DNA from 2 places in the Buttiauxella sp. AC038 genome. Region 2 is predicted to be linked to the other one. Evidence: predicted binding sites of a transcription regulator. Region 2 holds the regulator's gene; the other holds the start of a gene.
What was found. Region 2 encodes PhoB, which activates phosphate uptake and scavenging genes when phosphate is short. Its sites were predicted from a motif close to CTGTCATAAAACTGNCNNAT; they were not measured.
Positions count from the first base shown of each region.

Region 1: glpT (glycerol-3-phosphate transporter) is a predicted target of PhoB. The motif match lies at 2,583-2,602, and genes of this name have one in related genera.

Region 1 covers NZ_CEEDCQ010000001.1:3,594,437-3,598,867, forward strand. Annotated here, with positions in the region: gene nrdB (class Ia ribonucleoside-diphosphate reductase subunit beta) at 1-838, shown strand, start outside; gene yfaE (class I ribonucleotide reductase maintenance protein YfaE) at 842-1,096, shown strand; gene glpT (glycerol-3-phosphate transporter) at 1,134-2,489, opposite strand; gene glpA (anaerobic glycerol-3-phosphate dehydrogenase subunit A) at 2,729-4,348, shown strand; gene glpB (glycerol-3-phosphate dehydrogenase subunit GlpB) at 4,345-4,431, shown strand, end outside.
Region 2 covers NZ_CEEDCQ010000001.1:3,981,317-3,985,747, forward strand. Annotated here, with positions in the region: gene phoR (phosphate regulon sensor histidine kinase PhoR) at 350-1,657, opposite strand; gene phoB (phosphate response regulator transcription factor PhoB) at 1,680-2,369, opposite strand; gene sbcD (exonuclease subunit SbcD) at 2,581-3,798, shown strand; gene sbcC (exonuclease subunit SbcC) at 3,795-4,431, shown strand, end outside.

The DNA.
Region 1 (4,431 bases), 390 kb from region 2:
GCTGATCTCCATTCCTGAGCTGGAAACCTGGGTTGAAACGTGGGCGTTTTCCGAAACTATCCACTCACGCTCTTACACCCACATCATCCGTAATATCGTTAACGATCCGGCGATTGTGTTTGACGATATCGTCACTAACCAGGAAATCTTAAAGCGCGCGAAAGATATCTCCGGTTATTACGACCGTCTGATTGAGATGACCAGCTACTGGCATCTGCTGGGTGAAGGTACGCACAACGTTAACGGCAAAACCGTGACCGTGAACCTGCGTGCGCTCAAGCGCCAACTCTATTTGTGCCTGATGAGCGTGAATGCGCTGGAAGCGATTCGCTTCTACGTCAGCTTCGCTTGTTCCTTCGCATTCGCCGAGCGCGAACTGATGGAAGGCAACGCGAAAATCATCAAATTGATTGCCCGTGACGAAGCGCTGCACCTGACCGGGACTCAGCATATGCTGAACCTGATGCGCTCCGGTGAAGACGATCCTGAAATGGCAGAAATCGCCCAGGAATGCCGCCAGGAATGCTATGACCTGTTCGTACTGGCCGCCGAGCAAGAGAAAGAGTGGGCAAGCTACCTGTTCCGCGACGGCTCGATGATCGGTCTGAACAAAGATATTCTGTGCCAGTATGTTGATTACATTACCAACATCCGTATGCAGGCAGTCGGCCTGGATTTGCCATTCAAGACGCGTTCAAACCCAATCCCATGGATCAACGCATGGTTGGTTTCTGACAACGTGCAGGTCGCACCGCAAGAAGTAGAAGTGAGTTCTTATCTGGTAGGTCAGATTGATTCGAACGTTAACACCGACGATTTAAGCGATTTCCAGCTGTAAGTTATGGCTCGAATTACGCTACGAATCAGCGGAGCACAGCTCATTTCTGAAGAGAATCACCCTTCTTTGCTGGCGACACTGGAATCCCACCAGGTCGCCGTGGAATATCAGTGCCGGGAAGGTTATTGCGGCTCCTGCCGCATCCGTCTGACGGCAGGCGAAGTGAAGTGGCTTACCGAACCGCTGGCGTTTATCCAGCCCGGTGAAATACTGCCCTGCTGCTGCCAGGCGCAGGGTGATATTGAGATAGAGATGTAAAAAAACCTCCCGCAGGAGGTTTTTTATTTTCTGGGGATTACTGACCTTCCCGCGCTTTCATTTCCTGGTGATGTTTGTTTTCACCCACCATCACCACCAGCAGCAGAATCACGGCCATAATACTGCCGCCGATCATCACCATAAAACCGCCATCCCAACCGAAGAAATCAACGGTGTAACCGACAATCGCACTCGCCGCGACCGACCCACCAAGATAGCCGAACAAACCAGTGAAGCCCGCTGCCGTTCCCGCGGCTTTTTTCGGTGCCAGTTCCAGCGCGTGCAGGCCAATCAGCATCACCGGTCCGTAGATCAGGAAGCCAATCACAATCATACATGCCATATCCACGCCCGGATTTCCCGGCGGGTTCAGCCAGTACACAATGGTCGCAATCGTCACAAGAATCATAAAGAACACACCAGTAGCACCGCGGTTGCCTCTGAACACTTTGTCCGACATCCAGCCACACAGCAGCGTGCCAGGGATCCCCGCATACTCATACAGGAAGTAGGCCCAGGATGATTTATCCAGCGCGAAGTGCTTCACTTCTTTCAAATACGTTGGCGACCAGTCGAGAATGCCGTAACGCAGCAAGTAGACAAAAACGTTAGCAATGGCGATGTACCACAGTAGCCGGTTAGGGAAGACGTACTGCATGAAGATCTGTTTAGCCGTCAGTTCCTCTTCCGTTTTGTCGTTGTAGTCGTCCGGGTAATCATTTTTGTACTCTTCGATTGGTGGCAAGCCGCAGGATTGCGGGGTATCGCGCATTAATGCAAAGGCAATCAATGCCACCAGAATCGCCGCAAAGGCTGGCATATAAAGTGCCGCATGCCAGTCGTTAAACCACGCCATCCCGAGTAAGAACAGCAACGGCGGCAACCCCCCACCCACGTTATGTGCGCAGTTCCAGACAGAAACAATTCCGCCACGCTCTTTCTTAGACCACCAGTGCACCATGGTGCGCCCACACGGCGGCCAGCCCATGCCCTGGAACCAGCCACATAAGAACAGCAGCACAAACATTACTGCGATGCTCGATGTCGCCCATGGCACAAATCCCATGAATAGCATGACTAACGACGCCAGAATTAAACCGGCGGGTAAGAAAACGCGTGGATTAGAGCGGTCAGAAACCGACCCCATGATGAATTTTGAAAAGCCGTAGGCGATAGAAATACCGGAAAGCGCGAATCCTAAATCCCCTCGCGAGAAACCTTGCTCAATCAAGTAGGGCATCGCCAGGGTGAAGTTTTTACGCACCAGATAGTAGGCCGCGTAACCGAAGAAAATACCCAAAAAGATTTGCCAGCGCAGGCGTTTATAAGTTGGATCTATGTGCTCGCTTTTCAGCCGTGGCTGATGGGCGGTAGGTTTGAAAATGCTCAGCATAAATGCCTCCGTGGCAGGTTTTATCAGGCAATGTTCTTTTGCGAGCGCATGTTAAGAATTATCCCGTCTGGTTAGTGTGAAACACCCCACAAATTATTACATTTTTATTACAAACTATCGAAATAGTGCATAACATCACACTTAACTTTCGATTTATGCTCGAATTTGCTCGATATCAAACATTAATAATCTTTTCTGTGGCTGAATAGCGTTCAAGAGGTTCTTTCCAGGAGAAGCGCATGAACGCGGATAGCAAAGAAAGGGATGTCATTATTATTGGTGGAGGTGCAACGGGTGCCGGGATTGCCCGCGATTGTGCGCGACGCGGGTTACGCACGCTACTACTGGAAAGGCATGATATCGCCACCGGTGCGACAGGCCGAAACCATGGCTTACTCCACAGCGGTGCGCGATACGCCATGACAGATAGCGAATCAGCCCGCGAGTGTATTGAAGAAAACCGCATCCTTAAACGCATTGCTCGCCACTGTATTGAGCGCACAGACGGGTTGTTTATCACCCTTCCTGAAGATGATTTAGCCTTGCAGTGCATGTTTATTGCGGCGTGCCAGGACGCCGGAATCAATGCTCAACAGCTCGATCCTAAAGAAGCATTACGGATAGAACCTGCGGCCAATCCTGCGCTTATCGGTGCGGTTCGCGTGCCGGATGGAACTGTCGACCCCTTCCGCCTGACCGCCGCCAATATGCTCGATGCCAGAGAACATGGCGCAGAAATTCTTACCGGGCAGGAGGTTACCGGGTTGATTCGCCAGGGCAGTCGCGTAACGGGTGTCAGGGTCTACAACCACCAGAGCCATCAACGCCACGATTTATATGCAAATATCGTCGTGAATGCTGCCGGGATCTGGGGGCAGCGTATCGCTGAATATGCTGATTTAAGTATTCGTATGCTGCCTGCAAAAGGCTCGTTGCTGATACTCGGGCATCGCATCAACAATATGGTGATCAACCGCTGCCGCAAACCTGCTGATGCCGATATTCTGGTGCCCGGCGATACCATTTCGCTGATTGGTACCACGTCAACACCTGTTGAGTACGACCAAATCGACAATATGCGCGTCACACCGCAAGAGGTCGATATCCTGATTCGTGAAGGGTCTAAACTTGCGCCCAAACTCGCAGCCACCCGCATTTTGCGTGCCTATGCTGGCGTTCGCCCACTGGTTGCCAGCGATAACGATCCGAGCGGGCGCAACGCCAGCCGGGGGATCGTATTGATGGATCACGCAAAGCGTGACGGAATGGACGGCTTTATCACCATCACTGGCGGCAAACTCATGACCTATCGCCTGATGGCTGAATGGGCCACCAATGCGGTGTGCGAAAAACTCGGTCATTCCAGCCCCTGCACCACCGCAACCGTCCCACTTCCTGGTTCAGGAAGCTCGCAAGAAGAGACACTCAGTAAAGTCATTTCGCTACCGCCAACCATCCGCCGCTCTGCTGTCTGGCGCCACGGCGATCGTGCTGAACAACTTCTGGCGGGCGACCGCCTGAGCAACAGCCTGGTTTGCGAATGTGAAGCGGTAACGGCCGGTGAAGTTCGCTACGCGGTCAATAAACTGGCTGTCGCCAATCTTGGCGATTTACGCCGTCGAACCCGCGTAGGAATGGGTACCTGCCAGGGTGAGTTATGCGCCTGTCGCGCCGCCGGTTTATTACAACGTTTTGGCACGTCATCGCCTGCGCAATCGCTCGACCAGTTATCGCTTTTTCTCAATGAACGCTGGAAAGGGATCCGCCCTATTGCCTGGGATGATGCGCTGCGAGAAAGCGAATTTACCGCTTGGGTGTACCAGGGGTTGTGCGGGCTAAAAAAAGGAACGCCACAATGAAATTCGACAGCCTGATTATTGGCGGTGGACTCGCCGGACTGGTGTGCGGTATCCGTCTGGCGGAAGCGGGGCTGCGTTGCGCT
Region 2 (4,431 bases):
ACTCGGCATAAAAGCGGCAATTGGTAGTTACGACAGCGGAAAATCCTTTCCTGGATCGGTGGAGAAGAATAGTTGTTTGAATTACCACTCAAATCCAGTCGGTCTACCAATTACAGGGGCGCAATTAAAACGCTTATAGCGTTTGAAGGCAAGAAGGGATCCAAAAACCAGATTGATATCCTTAAATTAGCCAGAAAGTTAGAGGATAAGTTTATCCATCAGAAAATATCATGGTCGTTTGTGCGGTCAAATTACAACCAATCGAGGATTATTGATTTACATCTGAGCAAAAAAAACACAGACCAGAAGACTGGCCTGTGGAAAGTTTTTTTGACACAGCCAGAGCAAGCTACTCTGGCTGAACCACTTTTTCGTTAACGATAAGACGCTCAGGCAGTACAAAGGAAAAGGTCGTTCCTTTACCCGGCTGGCTTTCAATATGAAGACGCGCATCATGATGGCTCAAGGCATGTTTCACTATCGCAAGCCCCAGCCCGCTGCCACCGGTTTGCCGTGAACGCGCTTTATCCACGCGGTAGAAACGCTCGGTCAGGCGTGGAATGTGTTCGGCTGAAATGCCCGGTCCCGTGTCCGCAACGCTAAAGCACGCCCCACCCGCAGCCCGTTTCCAGCTCACGGTAATATGTGTGCCATCTGGTGTATGGTTTACGGCGTTATAAACGAGGTTTGAAATCGCACTGCGCAATTGTTCTTCATTACCAAACACTTTTAAAGCCGGATCAATATCAAACTGTAACGTCTGTCTTTGCTGGCTGAGAGTTTGCGCTTCGCGCTCCACCACACGCAACATCAGTGGCACATCAATCTTTTCATTGAGCACCATCGCGGGTGCAGCTTCAATTTTTGACAACGTGAGAAGCTGCTTAACCAGCCCTTCCATACGCGAGGTTTGTTCGCGCATCGTGCCCAACGCTTTCTCGCGCAGCGGGCCTTCAAGGGTTTGATCCTGCATCATCTCCAGATAACCTTGCAGCACCGTTAACGGTGTACGCAGTTCATGGCTGACGTTGGCAAAGAAGTTGCGACGCGCCCCTTCAAGCTGGTGCATCTGAGTCACATCACGCGCCACCAGCAGCCACTGTTCGTCGCTATAAGGCATTACGCGAAATTCCAGATGGCGGCCATTATTGAGTACCAGTGTCAGCGGGCGAGCAAAATCTTTCTGCGACAAATAGCGGGTAAATTCAGGGTAACGCAGCAAGTTAAGGATGTTCTGCCCGTTATCATCCGGCCAGCGCAGTCCCAATAATTGTTGAGCAAGTCCATTACACCAAAAAATCGTCCCTTCTTCGGTGGTCAGTACGACCGCATCGGGCAATGATTCTGCACCGCTACGAAAGCGCTTAATCAAATTGCCTAATTCTTTTCGGCGCTTTTTATTACGCAGTTGCATCTGATGCAGGCCGTACAACAGCGGGTCCCAACTCCCCCGCCCCGGCGGAGGCGTCATGCTACGATCAACCCACAACCACCACGACAGACGTAGCAGATTCCAGAAATGCCAAACCAGCAGCCCAGTGACTGCCAGTAATAAAAACCAAGGTAAATGGCCAAAAATAAGGCCTAAAATGACGGCCGGTATACAACAGAGCACCAGCTCCAGTACCAGCCTTTTCCATGACAACCGTTCCAGCACGCGTCACTCTCCTGATAAGGAATTAAAAGCGGGTTGAGAACCGATAACCCGTACCGCGTACTGTTTGTACCATTCTGTCATGTCCACTATGTTCGAGCGCTTTGCGTAACCGACGAATATGTACGTCAACCGTTCGGTCTTCGACATAAACATTGGTGCCCCATACATGATTGAGCAATTGTTCACGGCTATACACCCGCTCCGGGTGTGTCATAAAGAAGTGCAGTAGCTTAAATTCTGTTGGCCCCATATCCAATGGGTTTTCCCCGGTCATCACGCGATGCGACGACGGGTCTAGAATCAGCCCCTGCATATCGATCACTTCTTCTACCGCCATCGGAGAGATACGGCGCATCACAGCTTTAATACGCGCCACCAACTCTTTCGGAGAAAACGGCTTAGTAATATAGTCATCGGCCCCGACTTCGAGACCTCGCACACGGTCTTCCTCTTCCCCACGCGCAGTCAGCATCATCACCGGTATATCACGCGTCATAGCTTCACGTTTCAGGTGCTTAATAAACTGAATACCGGAGCCGCCTGGCAGCATCCAGTCCAGCAGAATCAGATCGGGGAAAGGTTCGATAAGCAAGTTCACTGCACTGTCATAATCTTCCGCTTCAACTGGCTGAAAACCGTTTTGCTCAAGCACAAAACTGACCATCTCGCGGATTGGAGCTTCATCTTCTACGACCAGAATGCGTTTCGCCATGATTTGTCTTGTCCAGGGAATAATTATTGTTGTTTCAATGCGGTGCCATTATGCGTCAGATTTATGACAGATTTATGAAAAAAATGACTGTTCAGCAACCCATCAATTTCATTTATGACACAGAGACATATGCCGTTTTCGCCTTGCCCCTGCATCTTCAAGGGCGACGTGTATATAATCGGGACTTCATTTTTAAGCCACCGGACAGGTCATGCGCATAATTCACACATCAGACTGGCATCTTGGTCAAAATTTTTATACCAAAAGTCGCGGTCCTGAGCACCAGGCGTTTCTTGAATGGCTGCTCAAAGCTGCCGTTGAAAATGATGTGGATGCCATAATCGTTGCGGGTGATATTTTTGATACCGGCTCACCGCCAAGCTATGCGCGAGAACTGTATAACCGCTTTGTGGTGCAACTCCAGGCGACGGGATGCTCGCTCGTGGTGCTGGCAGGAAACCATGATTCAGTGGCGACGCTCAACGAATCCCGCGAGCTTATGGCCTGCCTGAATACATATGTGATTGCCAGTGCCCGCCATGATGCAAGCCAGCAAGCTATCCGGCTCAATACCAAAAGCGGCCAGGCGGGTGCGATTCTGTGCCCAATCCCGTTTTTGCGCCCACGCGATATTCAAAGCAGCCAGGCGGGGCTGTCCGGCCATGAAAAACAGCGTTCTTTAATGGAAGCCATTAGCGAACATTATCAGCAGTGTTATCGCGCAGCCTGCGATTTGCGCGCTGACGCGAAGCTGCCGATTATCGCCACCGGGCATTTAACGACCGTCGGCGTGACAAAAAGCGATGCAGTGCGTGACATCTATATTGGCACGCTTGATGCCTTCCCGGCGCAGCATTTCCCGAATGCCGATTACATAGCGCTTGGCCATATTCATCGTGCGCAATTAATTGGCGGCACCGAACATATCCGTTACAGCGGTTCACCTATTCCGCTAAGTTTTGACGAAACCGGCAAGACCAAGAGCGTTTATCTGGTTGAGTTTGCCGAGGGTAAACTTCATGAGGTCACCCCACTGACTGTTCCAGTTAGCCAGCCGTTAGCGGTTATCAAAGGCTCGCTGTCTGAAATTGAACAGCAACTAGAACAGTGGCGCGATGCCCCGGCAGAACCCAAAGTGTGGCTGGATATCGAAATCGCCACCGATGAATACCTGCATGATATGCAACGCCATATCCAGCAAATCACCGAAACGCTGCCAGTAGAAGTGGTGTTGCTGCGCCGTAGCCGTGAGCAGCGCGAACGCGTTATCGCCCAGCAGCATAAAGAAACCCTGAGTGAACTCACCGTTGAGGAAGTTTTTGAACGCCGCCTGGTTCAGGAAGAGACCACCGAGGAGCGTGCGCAGCGCTTGCGCACCCTGTTTGCTCAAACCGTTGCCAGTCTGCATGACACGGAGGAACAGGCATGAAAATCCTTAGCCTACGGTTAAAAAACCTCAACTCCCTGAAAGGGGAATGGAAAATTGATTTCACCAGCGAGCCTTTTGCCAGCAACGGATTGTTTGCTATAACCGGGCCAACTGGTGCGGGGAAAACCACGCTGCTCGATGCTATCTGCCTCGCGCTTTATCACAAGACGCCGCGCCTCAATACCGTCTCACAGTCGCAAAATGATCTGATGACTCGCGATACAGCCGAATGTCTGGCGGAAGTGGAGTTTGAAGTAAAAGGTGTTGCCTACCGCGCATTCTGGAGCCAGAACCGGGCACGCAACGCGGTAAACGGCAATCTACAAGCCCCGCGTGTGGAGCTGGCAGAAGTAGCCAGCGGCAAAATAGTCGCCGATAAGGTCAAAGATAAGCTCGAGATCACCGCCAAATTGACCGGGCTGGATTACGACCGCTTTACCCGTTCGATGATGCTATCCCAAGGGCAGTTCGCTGCCTTTTTAAATGCCGATGCCAATGACCGTGCCTCGCTGCTCGAAGAACTGACCGGCACTGAAATTTACGGCACCGTTTCTGCGGCAGTGTTCGAAAATCATAAAAATGTGCGCAGCCAACTTGAGAACCTGCAAGCCCAGGCTGCGGGTGTAGCGTTAT